3 regions of the Bradyrhizobium sp. SZCCHNRI1009 genome follow, and region 1 is predicted to be linked to each of the others. Evidence: predicted binding sites of a transcription regulator. Region 1 holds the regulator's gene; each other region holds the start of a gene.
What was found. The regulator LexA, encoded in region 1, represses DNA repair genes until DNA is damaged. The targets are predictions, from matches to a motif close to TGTTCNNNNTGTGTTCNG.

Region 1 (4,971 bases):
GCACATCCGGCCGGCCGGCGTCGACTTCCACCAGGGCATGGTGCTGCTGAAGGCCGGGCGCCGGCTCAGCGACCGCGACCTATCCCTGGCGGCCAGCATGAATCATCCGGCGCTGCCGGTGCGGCGGCGGCCGAAGGTGGCGCTGCTCGCCACCGGCGACGAGCTGGTGATGCCGGGCTCGACGCCCGGCCCGGGGCAGATCGTCTATTCCAACGGCTACGCGCTGCGGGCGCTGGTGCGCAGCGAGGGCGCGACGCCGATCGATCTCGGCATCGCCGCGGATACGATGGCGGCGACGGTCGCTGGAATCCGGCGCGCCCGCGCGGCAGAGGCCGACGTCCTGATCACGACCGGCGGCGCCTCGGTCGGCGATCACGACCTGGTCAAGCAGGCGCTGGAGGCCGAGGGCGTCGAAATGGCGTTCTGGAAGATCGCGATGCGGCCGGGCAAGCCGATGATGCACGGACGGCTCGGCGACATCAGGGTGATCGGACTGCCCGGCAATCCGGTGTCGTCCTATGTCTGCGCCATCCTGTTCATGGTGCCGCTGATTCGGCGCCTGCTCGGCCGCGACGAGGCCGTGATGCCGCGCGAGACCGCCCTGCTCGGCCGCGAGTTGGGGGCGAACGATTCGCGCGAGGACTATCTGCGGGCGCAGCTCGAGGAGCGCGCCGACGGCACGCTGGTAGCCACCCCAGTGAGCCAGCAGGATTCGTCGCTGCTCGGGAACCTCGCGCTGTCGCAGGCGCTGGTGATCCGGCCGGCGTTTGCGCCGAAGGCGCCTGCCGGCAGCCCGTGCGAGATCCTGCGCCTGCCGAACTGAGCCGCTTCCCCGGTAAAGCCCGGTCCGTTCATCATATTTTTAGGATTGCGGAACACACATCGAACATATAGTGTCCGTTCATGATTTGTTTTTAGTATGTTGCGGGCGACGCGATGACGGTCCGACTCCAGGGCGCTCTCAGCCGGCTTGTGCTCAAGGCGCAGCTCCTGGACTCGGACGACAACAAACCGGGGACCAGGTCGAGATGCTGACGCGCAAACAGTACGAACTTCTGCGGTTCATCAACGAGCGGCTCAAGGAAGCCGGCGTGCCGCCGTCCTTCGACGAGATGAAGGATGCGCTCGATCTGCGTTCGAAGTCCGGCATTCATCGCCTGATCACGGCGCTCGAGGAGCGCGGCTTCATCCGCCGGCTGCCGAATCGCGCCCGCGCGATCGAGGTGATCAAGCTGCCCGAGCTGTCGCAGGCCGCGGGCAACCGTCGCGGCTTCACGCCGTCGGTGATCGAGGGCAATCTCGGCAAGGTGCGCACCAGCACTCCCGCGCTGGACGATGGCGAGCGCCCCGTGGCGGTGCCGGTGATGGGCCGCATCGCCGCCGGTACCCCGATCGAGGCGCTGCAGACGCGCAGCCACACCATCAGCGTACCTGCCGACATGCTCGGCAACGGCGACCACTACGCGCTCGAGGTGCGCGGCGACTCGATGGTCGATGCCGGCATCCTCGACGGCGACATGGCGCTGATCCAGCGCAACGAGACCGCCGACACCGGCGACATCGTGGTGGCGCTGATCGACGATGAGGAAGCCACCTTGAAGCGCTTCCGCCGCCGCGGCGCATCGATCGCGCTGGAGCCGGCCAACACCGCCTACGAGGTGCGCATCTTGCCGCCGAACCGGGTGAAGATCCAGGGCAAGCTGGTCGGGCTGTATCGCAAGTACTGATCGCGAATGCGATCGGTCGATCGGCGGCGGGCGCACGCGCTTTCGCCGCCGAACAAGAGGCAGCCCAGCAAAGCAAGAGGCAGCCCAGCACAATACGTCGCTCGCGAATGCACCTCATGATGTGCAGCGCGGCATGCTCAAACGCTTGTGATCGGCCGCGGGCACACGCGATGCAGATCAGCGCAGAATTGCCGCGAAGCGCGCGCTAACATCACCATCGATGTCCACTCTGATAGAGGCCTGCGCCTGTCCGGGGGGAGCGTGGGTCGGCTATCTCTCAACGAGGAGCGATCCGATGTGTGACTACAGCCTCCATGCGGTTGCGTCCCGTCCCGCCAAGGTCGGCGAGACGTTGATCTCGATGACCTTCCGTGGCACCGCCACCCGCGGCTTCGCGTTGGAGAGCGAGCCGACCGTCGCAGTCTGCATGCTGCCCGGCACCGAGTTGGCCTTCGCCGAGGACGTCCGCTACGACAGCCGCTGGCTCTGGACCCGGACGATCCGCGAGCGCGTCGCGAAGTTCAACAGCATCGAGACGCACATTCCCGATCGCCATCACGACGCGATCGAGTTCGCCGACGGCCGCCACGTGCTGGTGACCCAGCTCTGCGAGGGCCAGCGCGTCACCGTGCTGCAATTGCCGGTCAGCAAGCAGCCGGCAGAGCGTCGCCCGGACATCGGCGAGGACGTGCCGACGTCGCAGGCCACACCGATTCGCCGCATCAGCATCACCTGAGGGCCTGCGCGTCGGCATTTCTGTCGGTCGTGAGCGCGCTTTCGACGGTGGGAGACTTGGTCAACTTGGGTTCTGCAAGCGCAAAGTCCTCTCGGGCGAATCTCACGCCCCGGCATCGCATCGGATAGGAACGACATCCCTCGGCCGGCATTGTTTGCCGGGGGAGCTTGCCGCCGTGGTCAACAAGATCGATTGGAACAAGGCCGGACGGATCACCGAGCCCGGCCGCTACATGCTTGCGTTCGGATGGCTGACGGTCACGGCTGATGACGTCGCCATCTGGCAACGCTATCCGGGCGCTGCGTTCACGCTGGTCGAAGGGCCCTCGCTGTTCGATGGACCAGACGACGCCGAGTATCATCTCGGCACCTTCGAGCTGCCCGGCGCTCAATCCTGCTCGCCCTGCTCCGTCTCCGGCGGCGTCGCGTCCTGAAGCCGCGCGGCCGGCGCACGCGGCGTCAGCGTCGTGTCGAACTCGCCGGCCTCGGCGGGCGCCGGCCACCATGGGCGGTCGGTGCCGCCGGCACGCGCCGGCGTCACGGCGAAGCCTTTGCCCTGCTGCACCAGCAACAAGGCGCCCTGCTGCCGCAGCCGCTCGCGATCGATCACGGCCGCCGCGCAGGATGACGGCGCGGCGCGCGCGGTGACGATCAGCGCGACACGGGCGCAATCGTCGGCGAGCGCCTCAGCGCGCAAGGTCATGGCGGCGAAGCGGCCGTCGGCCATCGCGACCACGCAGCCCGCCTCGTCGCAGGAGACGCCATCGGCGAGCGAGGCGTCCGCCGGCAGCCGGGCATCGGCGTCGGCCGCGAGCCACTCCTTGGTGGCGAACACATCCTTGCCGGCGCGCATCACATGCAGGCGTCCGTCACGGCCGCGCACCGCCACCGCGCGCCCATCGCCGGCGACCAGGACGTCGGGCAGCGGCGTCGCGGCCGCCCAGGCGGTGGCGGCCAAAAGCCCCATGGCGCCCAACCAGCGCAGCGGTGTGCGCAGCAGGCCGATCAGGATGACGCCCAGGCTGGCCAGGATCAGCGGGCCGATGTCGAAGGCCGGGATGCGCCCGACCGCGCCCGGCAGCGCCGCCACCCAGCGCGTCACCGCGATCATCCAGTCGATGCCGAGGCCCATCAGCGACCACCAGACGCCATCCAGGCCGAACGGCGCCGCCAGCAAGCCCATCAGGCCGGCCGGCATCACCAGCGCCGAGACCACCGGCATCGCCGCGAGATTGGCGAGCACGCCATAGGGCGTCACGCGATGGAAATGGAAGGCGGCATAGGGCGTGGTCGCGAGCCCGGCGATCAGCGAGGCCAGCAGCAGCATCGCGAGCTCGCGCCCGCCCCACAGCGCGACGCGCTGCGTCGTGGAGCTGTCCGGCGTCGCGAACAGCCTGGGCAGGCCGAACTGCACCAGCGCGACCAGGCCGAGCGTTGCCGCGAACGACATCTGGAAGCTCGGATGCACCAGCGCCTCGGGGGCTGCGATCAGCACGATCATCGCCGCGACCGCGAGCGTGCGGAAAGTGACGGCGCGGCGGTCGACCATGACCGCGATCAGCACCACGGCCGTCATGAAGAACGATCTCTGGGTCGCGACCTCCGCGCCTGAGAGCAACAGATAGAACGCCGCCGCGACCAGCGCCGCGGCCGCCGCCCATTTCTTGATCGGGTGGCTGACGGTAAGGCCTGGGATCAGCGCCAGCAGCGCGCGCACGGCGAAGAACACGACGCCGGCCACGACCGCCATGTGATAGCCTGAGATCGACAGCACATGGCCGAGACCGGAGACGAACATCGCGTCGTTGACATCGGGCGTGATGGCGTCGCGCCGGCCTGTCAGCAGCGCGGTGGCAATCGCCCGCTCGTCGCCCGACAGGCGGGCGCGGATGCGTGCGTCGATCGCGTCGCGCAGGCCCTGCATGGCCGCCGCATAGCCCAGGCCGAAGCCGACGGCCTGGGGCGGCGGCGCCGTCGTGATCGCGCCCATCACGAAGCCGGAGGCTCCGATGCCCTGGAAGAACATGTCGCGCGCGAAATCGTAGGAGCCCGGCCGCACCGGGGCCATCGGCGGCAGCAGCCGCGCCTTGAGCTGCACGAAGCTGCCGACCTCGGGCGCCGTGCCCTTGCGCACCGCGAGCCGCACGCGCGCCAGCGTGATCGCGTTGCGCGGGCTCTCCATCGCGGTGACGCGCAGCACGATGCGGTCGCTGCGCTCGCGGATGTCGCGCGCCTCGACGAAGCCGGACAGCGCCACCGAATACAGCGGCCGCGCCAGCACCGGATGCGCCACCCACGCGGTCTTGATGGTCGCGGTGGCAAAGCCGCACGCCGCCGCCGCGATCATCACGGCCGCCGGAAACAGCCGATGCCGCCGCATCATGATGGCGACGAGGCAGAGCAGCGCCGCCGCGATCGCGGCGATCCAGAGCACAGGCTCGTGATCGGCGGTGAAATACAGCGCGATGCCGGCCCCGAATGCCACCGGCACCCAGGGCAGCAGCCGGCC
Region 2 (4,971 bases), on a different contig from region 1:
TTCTCCGCAGAGATCGCCAGCGCCAGCGCCCATTGATTGACGCCGACGATGGCGAGCCATGAGAACGACAGGTTGGCCAGCGCCTGCACGATGCCGCCGATCCACAGGCTGGTGGCGAGCGAATAGCGCCGCGCGACGAAGCCGCCGGCAAAGCCGCCGGCGAGCGTGGCGGCGAGGCCGACGCCTTTCACGATCGCGGCGTAGTCGACCTTGCTGAAGCCGAGATCGATCACGAACGGCGCGGTCATCGTGCCGGAGAAGGCGTCGGTGAACTTGAACAGCACGACGAAGGCGAGCGCCGTGAGCGCATCACGTCGGCTGAGGAACTCGACGAAGGCTCCGGCGGCCGCATGCATCACGCGGGTGAGCGCGGTGTCCGCGCCCATCGCGGCCTCCGCCTGCTGCGACTGTGCCGGCTCGGTCGCCGCGAGGGCCGTGATCGTGCCAATCAGCACCATTCCGGCCATCGCGACATAGCCCCACATCCAGGACGACGGACGCGTCAACCCCGAGTTCTCGAATGCACTGACCACCACCAGCGCGCCGGCGGTCGAGACCAGCATGCCGATGCGGTAGGCGGCGACATACGCCGCCATGCCCGCGGCTTGCTCGCTCTCCGGAAGGCTCTCGACGCGGAAGGCATCGACCACGATGTCCTGGGTCGCCGACATCGCGGCGACCAGCAGCGCGGCCAGCGCGACCATGAACGGCGCATGCGCCGGGTCAGTCACGGCCAGCAGCAGGATGGCCGCGATCAGCAGCAATTGCGCGAACACCAGCCAGCCGCGCCGCCGCCCGAAGGCGCGCGTCAGCAGCGGCACGTGCAGCGCGTCGACCAGCGGCGCCCAAAGGAATTTCAGCGTGTAGGGCGTGCCGACCAGCGCGAACAGCCCGATGGTCCCGAGATCGACGCCGAGCTCGCGCATCCAGATCTGAAGCGTCGAGCCGGACAGCGCCAGCGGCAGACCCGAGGAGAAGCCGAGGAACAGCACCACGAGCACGCGCGGCTGCAGGTAGACGGCCATGCTCTCGCGCCAGGTGGGGGCGGGCTTGGCCTCAGGCTTTGCAGCGGTTGCTCTGATGTCGGAGGCGGCGTCAGGTGCGGTCATCGGTGGGTGGTAGCAGATCTGGACAGCTTTCGCGACGCCGCGGTCATTCCCCCGCCTGCATCCGCCCCGCCAGCGGAAACAGGTCCGGCGTCGCGCCCGCGCCCGGCGCAATGCGCGGAGAGTCCGCCGGCGCATCCGGCTTGCTGAAATCGAGCTCCTCGATCCGCGCGGCGCGCTTTTCGATCTTGTCGGCGGAGATGAGGATCTGGCGGATGTCCTCGCCGACATCGCCAAAATGCTTCTGCAGCTTGAGCACGCGCTCGCGCAGGCGGCCGAGGTCGTCGCCCAAATGGATCACCTCGTTGCGGATCTGGTCGGCGGCGTCGCGGATGCGCGCGTCCTTCATGATCTGCTGCATGACCTGGATCGCGAGCATCAGCAGCGACGGCGACACCAGCACGACACGGGCGCGATAGGCTCTCTGGATGACGTCGTCGAAGCCGTCATGGATCTCGGCGTAGACCGATTCCGACGGCACGAACATCAGCGCCGTGTCCTGCGTCTCGCCGACCACGAGGTACTTCTCGGCGATGTCGTTGACGTGGCGCAGCACGTCGGTGCGCAGCCGCTGCGCGGCGGCGCGCTTTTCGTCCTCCGTCTTCGCGTCGTGCAGCGCGGTCACTGCCTCGAGCGGAAACTTGGCGTCGATGCACAGCGGCCGCGTGTCGGGCAGGATCACGACGCAGTCCGGCCGCTTGCCGCTGGCGAGCGTGTACTGGAAGGCGTAGCTGCCCTTCGGCAGCCCGTCCTGGACGATCGCCTCCATGCGCGCCTGGCCGAATGCGCCGCGCGACTGCTTGTTGGCGAGCACGTCGCGCAAGGTCGTGACCTGTGTCGTGAGCTCGCTGAGATCGCGATGCGCGTTGTCGATGATGCCGAGCCGCTCGTGCAGCACGCGCAAGGAATCCATGGTGTGGCGCGTGGTCTGCTCCATCGATTGGCCGACGCGATGGGTGACGGCGTCGAGCCGCTCGTTGACGCTGCGCGCCAGGTCCACCTGCCGCCCGGCAAGCAGCTGCGCCATCGCGTCGACCCGGCCGGAGGCCTCGCTCTGCACCCGGATCATCTCGCCGAACCGCTGTTCGATCTCATCGGCGCGCATCGCCTGCTGGGCCGCGAGCTCGGCGCCGCGCCGGCCGGAGCGCACCACGGCCGCGACGATCATCAGCAGCAGGAGCAGAACCAGCACGCCAAACCCGATCAGCGCGTCGCTGGCGCGCACGGGCAGATCGCCGATCATGACGACGACAGGATTGAGGGACTGGCTGGCGGTCATCACCCCCATCTATCCGATTCGCAAGAGCTCGCGAACGAAGAGAGAACATTTATGGTTAAGGCCGGGTAAAGAATCATGGTTAACGAGACATTGAAATTCATGGTTAGCGAAGTCTTAACTGCGAGCCATCACATTGACCGCGCCGGTTCCGCGGCTTAAATCGCGCGCCATGTCCCTAAGAGAAATCATCATCCTGCCGGACCGGCAGTTGCGGCTGGTGTCCAAGCCGGTCGAGAAGGTCACGCCGGAGATCCGGCAGCTGGTCGACGACATGTTTCAGACCATGTACGACGCGCCAGGCATCGGGCTCGCAGCGATTCAGGTCGCGCAGCCGCTGCGCGTCATCACCATGGATCTGGCCAAGCCCGACGCGAACGGGGAAGGCAAGCGCGAGCCGCGCGTCTTCATCAATCCGGAGATCGTTGCCAAGTCGGACGAGCTGTCGGTCTACGAGGAAGGCTGCCTGTCGATCCCCGAATATTACGAGGAGGTCGAGCGGCCGGCGCGTGTGCGCGTACGCTTCACCGATCTCGACGGGCTGGTCCGCGAGGAGGATGCGGAGGGGCTCTACGCCACCTGCATCCAGCACGAGATCGACCATCTCAACGGCGTGCTGTTCATCGACTATCTGTCGAAGCTCAAGCGCGACCGCGTGATGAAGAAGTTCACCAAGGCTGCCAAGCGCGCCGGCGAGTAACGATCAACTCTCTCCTCCGTCATGCCCGGGCTTGACCCGGGCATCCACGTCTTGCCTCTCGCGTTGGCATTGCGACGTGGATGGCCGGGACGAGCCCGGCCCATGACGGCAGGATGAAGCCTTGAGGGGCGCACCAGATGCCGCTTCGCCTGATCTTCATGGGCACGCCGGATTTCGCCGTGCCGACCCTGCTCGAGCTCGCCGGCCACGGCCACGAGATCGTGGCCGTCTACACGCGCGCGCCGAAGCCCGGTGGCCGCCGTGGCTTGGCCTTGGTCCCGACTCCGATCGAGACCGAGGCGCGGCGGCTCGGCATTCCCGTGCTCACGCCGAAGACGCTGAAGACCGAGGACGCGCTGGCTGCGTTCCGCGCCCACCAGGCCGACGCCGCCGTCGTCGTCGCCTATGGCATGATCCTGCCGCAGGCGATTCTCGATGCACCAAAACTCGGCTGCTACAACCTCCACGCCTCGCTGCTGCCGCGCTGGCGCGGCGCTGCGCCGATCAACCGTGCCATCATGGCAGGGGACGCCGAAAGCGGCGTGATGGTCATGAAGATGGATGTCGGTCTCGACACCGGCGACGTCGCGATGGCCGAGCGTCTGCCCATCACTGACGCGATGACGGCGTCCGACCTGCACGATCGCCTGTCGCGCATCGGCGCCGACCTGATGGTGCGGGCGATGGCGGCGCTGGCGCGCGGCGGGCTGACGTTGACGAAGCAGGCCGAGGGCGGCGTGACCTATGCGGCCAAGATCGAGAAGGCCGAGGCGCGGATCGACTGGACGAAGCCGGCGCATTCAGTGCTGCGTCACATTCACGGCCTGTCGCCGTTCCCCGGCGCCTGGAGCGAGGTCATGCTCGATGGCGAGGCGGTGCGTTTGAAGATCCTGCGCTGCGCGCTCGCCGACGGCCGGGGCGAGCCGGGCGCCGTGCTCGACGAGCAGCTCACCATCGCCTGCGCCGACGGCGCCATCCGCGTGACCGAGCTGCAGCGCGCCGGCAAGGGCCCGATGAAAGCCGCGGATTTCCTGCGCGGCACGCCCGTCGCGCCGGGCCGGCGCTTCGGCTGACCAATTCAGCTCGTCATGCGCGGGCTTGACCCGCGCATCCATCTCGCGAACAAGCTTCGTCCATGGATGGATTGCCGGGTCAAGCCCGGCAATGACGGCCAAACGCGATCGAGGCGATGCCCCGCTACAAGCTCACCATCGAATATGACGGCGCGCCGTTCTGCGGCTGGCAGCTGCAGGCGACCTTGCCGTCGGTGCAGGGCGCGCTGGAAGCTGCGGTGCAGGCGACCTGCGGCGTGCCGACGCGCGTGCACGGTTCTGGCCGTACCGACGCCGGCGTCCACGCCATGGGGCAGGTCGCGCATTGCGACATCGCCAAGGAGTTCCTCCCCGACAAGCTGCGCGACGCACTCAACGCGCATCTGCGGCCGAACCCGGTTGCGGTGCTCCATGCCGAGATCGTGCCCGACAGCTTCGAAGCGCGGTTCTCCGCGCGGAAGCGGCACTACCGCTATCGCATCGTCAATCGCCGCTCCAATCTTGCGCTCGAGGTCGGCCGCGTCTGGCGCGTGCCGCAGCGGCTGGATTCGGAGGCGATGCATGCGGCGGCGCAGCGGCTGCTCGGCAAGCATGATTTCACGACCTTCCGCGATGCGGAATGTCAGGCGAAATCGCCGGAGAAGACGCTCGATCAACTCGATGTCGTGAGGGACGGCGATGCGATCACCATCCTCACCTCCGCGCGCTCCTATCTGCATAGCCAGGTGCGCTCGATGGTCGGCTCGCTGGTGTGGGTCGGGCAGGGCCGCTGGACCGCAGATGATCTCGCCGCCGCGCTCGCCGCGCGCAATCGCGCCGCCTGTGGCGTCGTCGCGC
Region 3 (4,971 bases), on a different contig from region 1:
GTGTTGTAGTTCTGGGTGCCCAGGAAGCCCGGCGCATTGAAGCGGCCAAGGAAGGTTTCCTTGCTGGTGCCCCAGCCGCCGCCGCCCTGGATGCCGGCGTAGAGGCCCGACCAGCTCAGGATCTGCGCGACCATGGGCGGCGCCTTGGTGTAGGGCCGTGCCGCCATGTCGGCCGCCGACGCGGACGTGGCGGCCGCGACGCCGGCGAGGGCCGTCGTGATCACAAGCAACTTCTTCATCAAATTCTCCCCCGGGAGGTTGGAATGACAAGCGATGGGCAAGTCATACACAGGGCATCCCGGAGACGCTGTAACGCGCCCGCCACAGAAACGAAAAAGCGTTATAAATCATATATTTAGCACAAAAACGCCGCGGCGCTGCCGGGCTGTTGACACGAAAAAGGCCGGCGTGGAGGCCGGCCTTTCCGAATGCGTGCGAGTGGCGGCTTTTTTCAGTAGCGGGTGCCCATCGGCGCTCCGAATCGATAGTTCACTCGGACGGTCGCCATGTCGATGTCCTGCTTGACGGTGTCGACGCGCGACAGCACGGTGGCGGTGGCCGGGAAGCTGATGTCGCGCGACCCCATGAACAGGTGGTCGTACTCGACGGCGACCGACCAGTTCGGCGCGAAGCCGAACTCGACGCCGGTGCCGACGGTGCCGCCCCAGCGGGTCTCGCTGGCGGAATCCAGCAGCGTGCCGACCGGGAAGGGCGCAGCCGCATTCGCCGTGCCGGTGTATTTGTTGTGGGTGACGGCGGCGCCGCCCTTCACGTACCAGAGCACGTTGCCCCAGGCATAGCCGACCTGGCCGGTGAACAGGCCGATCGCATCGGTCTTGGTGGTGTTGGTGATGCCTGCAGCCAGCGCAGCCGTGCTCGCGTTCGACGACTTCAGGTCGGTCCAGTCGCCCTGGGCCTCGACGCCGAACACCCAGCTCGCCGCCTGCCAGCGATAGCCGATCTGGCCGCCGATGAGTCCGCTCGAGGCATTGTGGCAGCCTTCGGACTGAGTCGGTACGACCGGCACGCCGCCGACGCGATTGAGCGTCCAGCAGTTGTGGCTCCAGTCGGCGCCGCCATTGACGCCGAGGTAGAACCCGGCCCAGTTCGGCAGCGGCGTGACATAGGCCGGCGGCGGCGCCTTGCTGTAAGGGCGCGTCGCGAAGTCGGCCGCGGAGGCCGGCGCCAGTCCCAGCGCCGCGGCTCCAGCGGTCAAGATCAAGGTCGTCTTCTGCATTCGTCTCTCCCCAGTCCCATAACTGTCCTCGCACCGGATCCCTCCGATCCGGGCACACGCGAAGGTGGCCTGTGGCTGGTTGTAGGAGAGACTGCTTTCTAAACTCGTGATCGGCAGCAGGCGTGCGGCGGGATGTGTCGAACGTGCTTAAGCGCGGGTAAAGATCGCGGCCGTCGCGCCGATCGTGGAGCTGTCCCGAGGGCACGCATGGTGAGCGCCTGGCGCGTCAGGCCTCGAGTGCCAGTCTTCGAGCGCGCCAGTCTTCGAGTGCCTGTCCTCGAGGGTCAGTGCTTGGAGACGACGGGACCGCCCCAGCGATAGTTGACGCGGACCGTCGCCATGTCGACGTCCTGGCCGACCGCATCGGTCCGGCCCGCGGCTCCACCGGGAACACCGGAGAAGCCCAGGGTGCGGTTGCCCATGAACAGGTGCTCGTATTCGGCTGCGACCGACCAGTTCTTGGCGAAGCCGACCTCGACACCGGTGCCGACCGCAGCCCCCCAGCGCGTGGCGCTGGACTGGTCGAGAGCCGCGCCCGTTGCCGTGGCGAGACCGTTGTACTTCTCGCTTGCGACCGCGGCGCCGCCCTTGACGTACCAGAGCACGTTGTTCCAGGAATAGCCGACCTGGCCGGTGAACACGCCGATGCCGTTGATCTTGGTCTGGTTGGTCACGGCCGGGGCGAACTGGCTGGTGTTGCTGCCCTTGAGGTTGGCCCAGTTGCCCTGACCTTCGACGCCGAACACCCAGCCGCCAGCCTGCCAGCGATAGCCGATCTGGCCGCCCGCCAGCGCGCCGGTCGCATCATGGCAGCCCTCGGCATTGGTCGCCGCGACGCCGGCAAAAGTGACCTTGTTGGTCCAGCAGGTGCGGGAGGATGCGCCGCCGGCGTTCAGGCCGACATAGAAACCACTCCAATCATAGATCGTCGCGATCATCGCAGGCGCTTTGGTGAAGGTGCGCGCGGGCAGATCGGCAGCGATGGCCGGCGCAATCCCCAGCGCCAGCGAAGTTGTCGCCCCCAGCAACAGCCTTCTCATCGCATTCCCCAAACCAAGTCCGACGCCCGCACGCACGCTCTCACCAACGCCCACCCGCCGGACCTTGATAGCCCCTTCCGCCGTAAAAAGCCGTCACCCAAAGGACACAACGGCTCGGCAAGTACCGGTTCTGGCACGCAAAAAAAGGCCGGCGCGAGGCCGGCCTTTCGACATATTCGCTTTTGGCGTGCGATCAGTAGCGCGACATGCCCGGACCACCGAAGTGGTAGGAGATGCCGGCCTTGACGGTATGGACGGTGTCGCTCCACTCCGAGCGGTTGGTCGCGACCGGGGAGTACTGGATCGAGCTCTTGCCGAAATCGAGATAGTTGTACTCGACCTTGGCCGACCAGTTCGGAGCGAACATGTACTCGGCACCGGCGCCGATCGTCCAACCCCAGCGCCAGTCGTTCTGCACGAACACGTTGCCGGGAACGCCATCGTAGCGGTGCTGCAGATCGCCGACCGTGGCACCGCCGCTGACGAAGAGCAGTGCCGGACCCGTGGCCCAGCCGAGCCGGCCCTTGATGTCGCCGAAGCCGCGCAGCTTGGTGAAGTAGGTGTCACCGACGCCCGCGTTGATCACGGCCGAGCGGCCGTCGATGTCCGCCCAGTGGTAGTCACCCTCGAGGCCGAACACGATGTTGTCGACCTGCCAATTGTAGCCGATCACGCCGCCGGCGAAGCCGCCGGTGATGTCGTAACGCTGCGTGCCGGCGAAGATGGCCGTATTCGGCGCACCGAAGAAGGTCTCATCGCTGCGGCCCCAGCCGCCACCGCCCTGCAGACCGAGATAGAAGCCGGCCCAGGTCGGAAGCGGAGCGGGCGCCATCACCGGGGCCTTCGTGTACGGGCGGGCGGCGAGATCGGCGGCTCCCGCCGGCGTCAGCGCCCCCAAAACCATCAAGCTGACAGCTCCAAGAAAAATTCTTTTCATCCCAAGTCTCCCGCTTTGGGCGTCTCCAAAATGGTCCCCGGAGACGCACGTCTGTGAAGTTGGTGCGACCACGCTTGCGGCCCCAATCCGTCCTCAAATATACGCGATTCAACCCTGGATACCGTCTCCCAAAAGCCACAGGCGGGGAGGAAGTGGGGCGATGTAAGCTGATGAAAGTTAATCGCTTTTTCGTGATTGACGGAACTTTTTCGCGGTTCCATTGGGTTCCATCGGGTTCCTTGGAACTCGACGCACGGTTGTAGACACAGGCGCGCGAACAAAACTGGAACAATGGCCGTCCGCCTGCTATATGTGGATAAACAATGGACGAGGCGGGTGGACCGCGCGGCAACCGTATAGGGTCCGCCGCGAGAGGAAGGGTTAGCCACCGGACGCCGTGAGGCCGGTGTGGACGGCCGGTCCGATGATCGAGAACCGCGGGAGAGTGGTGATGGCGGGTAGTGTGAACAAGGTGATTCTGGTCGGCAATCTCGGCAAGGACCCCGAGATCCGGCGTACGCAGGATGGGCGGCCGATCGCCAATCTGAGCATTGCGACGTCGGAAACGTGGCGCGACAAGGCGACCGGCGAGCGCAAGGAAAAGACCGAATGGCACCGTGTGGTGATCTTCAATGAAGGTCTCTGCAAGGTCGCCGAGCAGTATCTGAAGAAGGGCGCCAAGGTTTACATCGAGGGCGCGCTGCAGACCCGCAAATGGACCGACCAGAGCGGCGTCGAGAAGTACTCGACCGAGGTCGTCCTGCAGGGCTTCAACTCGACCCTGACGATGCTCGATGGCCGTGGTGGCGGGGGCGGCAGCTTCTCCGATGACATGGGTGGCGGCGATTTCGGCAGCAGCGGTCCGTCGATGGCGCCGCCGCGCCGCGCGGTCGCTTCGGCCGGCGGTGGCGGACGCAACAGCGACATGGACGACGACATTCCGTTCTGAGCCGCCTGCGTCCTCGGTCGATACAAGGTGGCTTCCGTCCGTGTCGGGACGGGAGCCGGGGCGATCACCTCGGGTCTCGCATTGCAGGCGATCGCGCGCGTCTGACGTTTCGTTCGCTTGAGCTGTGCGTAACCTGACCACCGGGGTGTTGCATGAGCTTCGCACCGCTGCTCGCCGCCGAGCCCGCCGTCCTGCTGCACGCTGTCGCCGCGATGACGGCGTTCGCACTGGGGCTGGTCCAGTTCGCAGCCCCGAAAGGGACCTTGCCGCATCGAACGCTCGGCTGGATCTGGGTCACTCTCATGGCCGCCGTTGCGGCCAGCTCGTTCTGGATTCACACCATCCGGCTGGTCGGTCCCTTCAGCCCGATTCACCTGCTGTCGCTCTATACGCTGGCCGTGCTGCCGGTTGCGGTGTGGGCTGCGCACCGCCATCGGGTGGGGCCCCATCGCCGGGCCATGATCACGCTGTTCTCCGGCGCCCTCGTGATTGCCGGACTGTTCACGCTCATGCCTGGACGGATCATGCACAAGGTGGTCTTCGGCCCATAGCCAAACAGGGTTCCCGGAGCCTGCCATGGGCGGCCGCGGCAACCGGTTAAGTCCCTGGAAAGGCGAGCAGAAAAAGCGCGCTCCGAACCCCCTTGGGGGTGGCTAGCGGCAGCGCCATGCGCTATATGATTCCAAGCGATTTTCGCGTGTCAAAACCGACCGGTATCCCCTTTGTCCGATAAAGAAGATGAGAAGCCCGGCGAGCCGGGCGGACCTTCCGACATTCGTCCCGTTTCCATCCTCGACGAGATGAAGCG

Region 2: a site for LexA is predicted at 2,416-2,433, ahead of QX010_RS30070 (DNA recombination protein RmuC). Genes of this name have one in related genera too.
Region 3: a site for LexA is predicted at 3,488-3,505, ahead of QX010_RS07420 (single-stranded DNA-binding protein). Genes of this name have one in related genera too.

What each region holds. Positions count from the first base shown of each region.
Region 1 is NZ_JAUEUL010000011.1:4,813-9,783, forward strand. It holds gene glp (gephyrin-like molybdotransferase Glp) at 1-823, shown strand, start outside; gene lexA (transcriptional repressor LexA) at 1,029-1,727, shown strand; gene QX010_RS19580 (hypothetical protein) at 2,023-2,463, shown strand; gene QX010_RS19585 (hypothetical protein) at 2,639-2,896, shown strand; gene QX010_RS19590 (ComEC/Rec2 family competence protein) at 2,851-4,971, opposite strand, start outside.
Region 2 is NZ_JAUEUL010000029.1:39,079-44,049, reverse strand. It holds gene QX010_RS30075 (AmpG family muropeptide MFS transporter) at 1-1,109, opposite strand, end outside; gene QX010_RS30070 (DNA recombination protein RmuC) at 1,153-2,385, opposite strand; gene def (peptide deformylase) at 2,555-3,082, shown strand; gene fmt (methionyl-tRNA formyltransferase) at 3,220-4,155, shown strand; gene truA (tRNA pseudouridine(38-40) synthase TruA) at 4,272-4,971, shown strand, end outside.
Region 3 is NZ_JAUEUL010000003.1:97,090-102,060, forward strand. It holds gene QX010_RS07400 (outer membrane protein) at 1-239, opposite strand, end outside; gene QX010_RS07405 (outer membrane protein) at 452-1,237, opposite strand; gene QX010_RS07410 (outer membrane protein) at 1,522-2,277, opposite strand; gene QX010_RS07415 (porin family protein) at 2,471-3,214, opposite strand; gene QX010_RS07420 (single-stranded DNA-binding protein) at 3,666-4,163, shown strand; gene QX010_RS07425 (DUF2306 domain-containing protein) at 4,316-4,714, shown strand; gene gyrA (DNA gyrase subunit A) at 4,886-4,971, shown strand, end outside.